Regions from separate parts of the Kinneretia sp. DJ1R-11 genome, predicted to be linked through region 2. Evidence: riboswitches for the same ligand, from Rfam matches in the RefSeq annotation. Region 2 holds a riboswitch; the other holds the start of a gene.

Region 1 (3,253 bases), on a different contig from region 2:
AATCCTTGGGGCCCGGCGCCGCTTGTGGCGGCCTCAGGCCGTTTGTGTTCGGGAGAGCCTGCTACAGCAAGACGCAAGGACTGCGCTGTGTGGCAGGGGGTGCCGCGGCCTCACTGACGGAGTCGCCGCGGCCAAGTGCATCAGCTGTTCTTGACCAGCTCGTCGTAGGCGGTGCTGTCCATCAGGCCGTCCAGCTCGGCGGCGTCGCTGAGCTTGACCTTGAAGAACCAGCCGGTCTTCAGCGGGTCGCTGTTGGCGAGCGAGGGGTCGTCGCGCAGGGTTTCGTTGACTTCGGTCACTTCGCCGGACACCGGCATGTAGACATCAGCGGCCGCCTTGACCGACTCGACCACGCCGGCCACTTCCTTGGCGGCGAAGCTGCTGCCCACGGCCGGCAGGTCCACGAACACCACATCGCCCAGTGCGTCCTGTGCGTGCACGGTGATGCCCACGGTGACGATGCCGTCGGCTTCGATCTGGACCCACTCGTGGTCAGGCGTGTACTTGATTGTGCTCATGCGGTGCTCCGTTGCTTTCGGAAGGTGGGGGAAAGGAAATTGAAATGTAGGGTGCCCGGTCGTGGCCGGGCAAGCGCGATATGAGTCGAAGCGACTCTCAAGCGCTCAGCCGCTCAGCCGCGGAAATAGCCGTTGGGTGTGAACGGGGTGCTGGACACCGTCATCGGCGTGCGCTTGTCGCGAACGATGGCAAAGACCTCGGTGCCCAGGGCGGCGAATTCCTTGGCTAGATAGGCAAGGGCCACCGGTTTGCCCACCGTCGGGCCCAGGGTGCCGCTGGTGACCACGCCGATTTCCACGCCCTCGGCGTTGACCAGCTTGGCGCCTTCGCGCACCGGCATACGTTCGCTGCTGACCAGGCCGACGCGCTTGCGGGCGGCGCCGCTGGCGAGCTGTTCGTCCACCACGACAGCGCCGGGGTAGCCGCCGGCACGGGCGCCACCGGCGCGACGCACCTTCTGGATGGCCCAGGTCAACGAAGCTTCCACCGGGGTGGTGCTGGTGTCGATGTCATGACCGTAGAGGCAGAGGCCCGCTTCCAGGCGCAGCGAATCTCGCGCGCCCAGACCGATGGGTTTGACTTCCGGTTGGGCCAGCAGCTTGCGGGCCAGTTCGACCGCTTGGTCTTGATGGACCGAGATTTCGAAGCCGTCTTCGCCGGTATAGCCCGAGCGGGTCAGGAAGGTGGCTATGCCGTCCAGATTGAAGAAGCCGCCGGTCATGAAGGTCAGCTTGGCCACGTCAGCGTTCAGGCGCGAGAGGGCGGTCACGGCCTGCGGGCCTTGAAGGGCCAGCAGGGCTTGTTCGGGCAGGGGCAAGACCTGGCACTTGTCGCCGATCTTGGCTTGCATATGGGCGATGTCTTGCACCTTGCAGCCGGCGTTCACCACCACGAAGAGGTCGTCCGGGCGGCGGGCGATCATCAGGTCGTCCAGGATGCCGCCTTGCTCATTGGTGAACAGGGCATAGCGCTGCTTGAACAGGCCGAGGTCGATGACGTCGACCGGCACGATGGTTTCTAGCGCAGCGGCGGCGCCGTCACCGATCAGGCGGACCTGGCCCATATGGGAGACATCGAACAGACCGGCGGCAGCGCGTGTGTGCTTGTGCTCGGCCATCACGCCGGCCGGGTACTGCACCGGCATGTCATAGCCACCGAAGGGCACCATCTTGGCGCCGAGTTCGATGTGCAGAGCGTGCAGCGGGGTCTTGAGCAGGGGGGCGGAGGTGTCAGCAGCGGACATGGCGGGCAACTTTCGAGGGCAGACATCTGGCCCACACCCTCGAGACCGGCTCAAGGAGTGGGGTGGGTATGCCCTCGCTGTCCGCTTTACCTGAGAGATTGGCCGCCGGCGTATTGCCAACAGCTTGCCCCTTCGGTGGACGGGCTCGAAACCCGTCTCTCTCCAGTGAGGACGCCCGACGTTTTGTGAACGGGCGTTTTATCAGTCCTTTTGCCTGAGCGTTCGCAGCGTGGGATCACCAGTGCCACTGCGCCTTCGGCGGCTTCCGCGAGGAAGCTCTCTCCTGACCGGCGGGATTGTAGCGGCGCTTTTTGGGGCTTCGGCCGAAGTTTTTTGACCGCTGCTGTGGCAAAGACGGCGGCTCTCTGCGGTGCGACTCCGGCTTTTGGGCATGGCAGCCAGGCTTTATGCTGAATTGTTCATAAGTGCAATGGATGGGAGCGTGTCAGCCATGGAGGGTCCCCTGCGATGAAGGCCGTGATTCTTGCCGGAGGCCTGGGCACGCGCCTGGCCGAGGAAACCTCGGTGCGCCCCAAACCCATGGTCGAGATCGGCGGCCGGCCGGTGCTGTGGCACTTGATGAAGCTGTATTCGCAGCACGGCATCAATGACTTCATCATTTGCCTGGGCTACAAGGGCTATGTGATCAAGGAGTACTTCGCCAACTACTTCCTGCACATGTCCGACGTCACCTTCGACCTGGCCGAGAACCGCATGGAGATTCGCGACCGGCATTGCGAGCCTTGGCGCGTGACCCTGGTCGACACCGGCGAACACACCCAGACCGGCGGCCGCCTGAAGCGCGTGCAGCATTATTTGAGCGACGGCGCCGACCAAGGGCCGTTCTGCTTCACCTATGGCGACGGTCTGGCCGATGTTGACCTGACGGCGCTGATCGAGTTCCACAAGGCACAAGGCCGCCAGGCCACCGTGACCGCGGTGCAGCCGCCCGGGCGCTTTGGCGCGCTCGATATCGAGGGCCAGCGTATCAGCAAGTTTTCCGAGAAGCCGCTCGGTGACGGCAGCTGGGTCAGCGGCGGCTTCTTTGTGCTCGAGCGTTCGGTGCTCGAGCTGATCGACCGGGGCGACGCCACCGTCTGGGAGAGCGGCCCGATGGAGACCCTGGCACGCCAGGGCCAGCTGTCCGCCTACACCCACCGGGGCTTCTGGCAACCGATGGACACCTTGCGCGACAAGACCCGGCTGGAGGAACTCTGGCAGGCCAATGCCGCGCCCTGGAAGGTCTGGCCTTGAAGTTTTCGCCGAGCCCGATAGACGGCCTGTGGGAGATCGAGACCCAGCCGCGCGGTGATGCCCGCGGCAGCCTGACGCGCTGGTTTTGCGAGCAGGAGTTCGCGGCTCTGGGCCGGCCGGGCCTGCATTTCAAGCAAAGCAATCTCAGCCGTACGGCCCAGCGTGGCACGGTGCGCGGCCTGCATTTTCAGCATGCGCCGGCGCTGGAGGCCAAGCTGGTGCGCTGCATTGCCGGCC
Region 2 (3,253 bases):
CTTGCCCGCCGCCGCGGGGCCCACCAGGGCCAGGCTGCGCAAGGTAGCGACAGCAGGCGACAGGGGCGCGCTGGTGGAGGATAGGGCGCGGCTGGCGTCGCCGTTCGGGCTCGGGCTCATGGCAGTCTCCTTGGCTCTCCGGCGCCCCGGCGTTTGCGGGGGCGCGGTGATGGATGCGTGCACTGTGCCGGGCTCTGACGCTGGGGACGGGTCCGCTCGGCTCTGGCCTCAGGGTAGAGGAAGGCCGGCCGGCTTACAAGGCCCGCGCCAGCGGGCCTGGGCCGGTTCGCTCAAATGGCGGCTTGCGCCCGGCCGGCCCAGGAATCGACCTCAGGCCCGCAGAAGGCGTAGTTCAGCTCGGGCCGGCGGCCGCAGATCAGGTCCGCCAGGGCCGCGGCCGAGCCGCAGCTGTGCGTCCAGCCCAGGGTGCCGTGGCCGGTGTTGAGGAAGGGGCGGCCGACGCGGCTGGCGCCGATGTAAGGCAGGTTGGAGGGCGTGGCCGGGCGCAGGCCGGTCCAATACTGGGCGCCGCTGGGCTGGCCCTCAGGCGCCACCATCTGCGGGAACAGCTCGCGCGTGCGCCGCAGCAAGGCTTCGCAGCGGCGCAGATTGAGCGTGCTGTCATAGCCATTGAGCTCGGCCGTGCCGGCCACGCGCAGGCGGTCGCCCAGGCGCGAGAACACCAGCTTGTACTCGTCGTCGGTCAGCGAGACCTGGTAGCTGTGTGCGGGCGAGATCACCGGCAGCGTCATCGAGTAGCCCTTGGCCGGGTAGATGTTGAGCGACACACCCAGCTCGCGCGCCAGGCCGCGGCTGAAGGAGCCCAGGCAGAGCACAAAGCGGTCGGCGCCCAGGCGCTCGATTTCACCGTTCGCATCGGCCACGATCACCCGCGCCAGATCCTGGCCCTCGCGCTCGCAGCCCAGCACCCGGGTCTGGTATCGGAACTTCACCCCGGCCTGCGCCGCCAGGGTGGCCAGGGCCTGGGTGAAGCGATGGGCGTCGCCCGATTCGTCGCTGGGCGTCATGCTGCCGCCGACGATCTGCGCGCGGCATTGCGCCAGCGCCGGCTCGATGGCCACGCATTCCTCGGGCGTTTTCATGTCCAGCTCGCAGCCTTGCTCGCGCATGATGCGGGCCGGCTCCTGCGCCGCGGCGTACTCCTGCTCGCTGGTGTAGAAGTGCAGGATGCCCTGCTGGCGCTGGTCGTAGGCGATGCCGGTGGCGGCGCGCAGGCGTTGCAGCTGCTCGCGGCTGTAGAGGCCCAGATTGACGATGTTGCGGATGTTGTGGGCGGTGCGGCCCGGCGTGCATTCGCGCAGGAACTGCAGGCCCCAGCGCCACTGGGCCGGGTCGGCGCGCAGGCGGAAGAGCAGGGGCGCATCCTCCTTCATCAGCCATTTCAAGACCTTGAGCGGCGCGCCCGGGTTGGCCCAGGGCTCGGCATGCCAGACGGAAATCTGGCCGCCGTTGGCATAGCTGGTTTCCAGGCCGGCCGCGGGCTGGCGGTCGATCACGGTGACTTCAAAACCCGATTGGCGCAGATACCAGGCGGTGGTGACGCCGGTGACCCCGGCGCCCAGGACGATTGCGTGCATGGTGTGCACTCCTGAAACAAGACAAACAGACCGTTGAGTGAGACGCGCAGGCGTACGCCCAGGCCCAGCGCGGGCTGTGTTTCATTCCAGGCAGGTGAGGCACCCCAAAGTGGTGCGCGAGCCAGGTGGAGCACAGATCGGGCAATGGCAGAGCGTGCGCTTGACGCGCGCCGCTCCCGCTGTCCCTGTTACCTGAGAGATTCAGCCGCGCCCCGGGGGCATGGCCTTGCTCCTTCGGTGGCGGCTTGCGCATCGGCTGCGCGGGCCGCTCTCTCCAGCATTCGGCTTGTTGACGGATCCAGTACGGGGCCTGAGCGAGTATGGGAGCTTGCGCCTTCGGCGGCAGGGCCCGGCTGGGCCTGCACTCTCCTGAATCCGAGGCGCAGTGTAGGGGGCGGCCGTGCCACTGGCTCTAGGGGCAAATGCCGGGGGGGGCTTTGGCGCGCTTGCCGAGCGGCGCTGGCGCAAAGCTCGCAGAATCAGGGCCTTCGTTTTTGGGGCCAGGATGACTGGTTGATGTGCATGCGTGCTTGGATCTTGGGAGCTGCCCTGGGCGGCGTGATGACGATGGCTGCGGTCGCTCAACCGGCGCCGCTGGATCCGCGCGTGCAGCAGATCCTGGCCGAGATCTCGGCGCCGCGCATCGAGCAGCGCATCCGCCGCCTGGTCGATTTCGGCACCCGCCACACCTTGTCCGAGACCGAATCGGAGCAGCGCGGCATCGGTGCCGCGCGGCGCTGGATCCAGGCCGAGCTGGAGCAGTGCGCGCGGCGCAGCGGCGGCCGCCTGCAGGTGAGCCTGGACAGCTTTGTCGAGCCCGCCGGCAACCGCATGCCGCGCGCGGCCACCCTGGTCAATGTGGTGGCCACCTTGCCCGGCACCGCGCCGGCGGCGGCCCAGCGCCTGCTGGTGGTCAGCGGCCACTACGACTCGCGCAACGGCGATGTGATGGATGCCGAGGGCGCCTCGCCCGGTGCCAACGACGACGCCTCGGGTGTGGCCGCGGTGATGGAGCTGGCCTGCGCCATGGCCGGCCACCGCTTTCCAGCGACCCTGGTCTTCATGGCCGTGCCGGGTGAAGAGCAGGGTCTGCTGGGCGCCACCCACTGGGCGCGCGAGGCGCGGCGCCAGGGCTTGCCCATCGAGGCCATGATCACCAACGACATCATCGGCAGCCCGCGCGGCGATGCCGGCCAGGTGGACGAGCGCCAGCTGCGCCTGTTTGCCGACGGCCTGGACCCGCTGCTGCGCATGCTGGTGGCCGCCCGCGCCAACACGCCCACGCCCGATGCCGAGGCGCGCGCCAACGAGGCTGCGCGTGAATCGCTGCAGCAGCTGGTGTTGGCCGGGGGCAGCGAAGACCTGCCCACCCATCAGCTGGGCCGCCATCTGAAAGCTGCCGGCGAGCGCTACCTGCCCGGCTTCACCGTCAACCTGATCCAGCGCCGCGACCGCTATCTGCGCGGTGGCGACCACCTGCCCTTCCTCGAGCGCGGCTATGCCGCGGTGCGCTTCTCCGAGCCCTTCGAGAATTTTGCGCACCAGCACCAGAACCTGCGCGAGGAGAACGGCGTGCGCTACGGGGACCTGCCCGAGTTCGTCGATTTCGCCTACGTGGCCAATGTCGCCCGTATCAATGCCGCCGGCTTGGCGAC

Evidence for each region. A riboswitch is a leader RNA that binds a small molecule or an ion and turns the genes downstream of it on or off. The one in region 2 is predicted to bind glycine.
Region 1: another riboswitch for glycine. It lies ahead of gcvT (glycine cleavage system aminomethyltransferase GcvT); the one in region 2 lies ahead of LNV23_RS23440 (D-amino acid dehydrogenase).

Annotation. Positions count from the first base shown of each region.
Region 1 is NZ_JAJIRR010000007.1:124,563-127,815, reverse strand. Features, by position in the region: gene gcvH (glycine cleavage system protein GcvH) at 141-518, opposite strand; gene gcvT (glycine cleavage system aminomethyltransferase GcvT) at 632-1,762, opposite strand; glycine riboswitch at 1,830-1,938, opposite strand; glycine riboswitch at 1,955-2,058, opposite strand; gene rfbF (glucose-1-phosphate cytidylyltransferase) at 2,231-3,016, shown strand; gene LNV23_RS13450 (dTDP-4-dehydrorhamnose 3,5-epimerase family protein) at 3,013-3,253, shown strand, end outside.
Region 2 is NZ_JAJIRR010000023.1:9,582-12,834, forward strand. Features, by position in the region: gene fusA (elongation factor G) at 1-120, opposite strand, end outside; gene LNV23_RS23440 (D-amino acid dehydrogenase) at 291-1,607, opposite strand; glycine riboswitch at 1,768-1,886, opposite strand; glycine riboswitch at 1,888-1,980, opposite strand; gene LNV23_RS23445 (M28 family metallopeptidase) at 2,121-3,253, shown strand, end outside.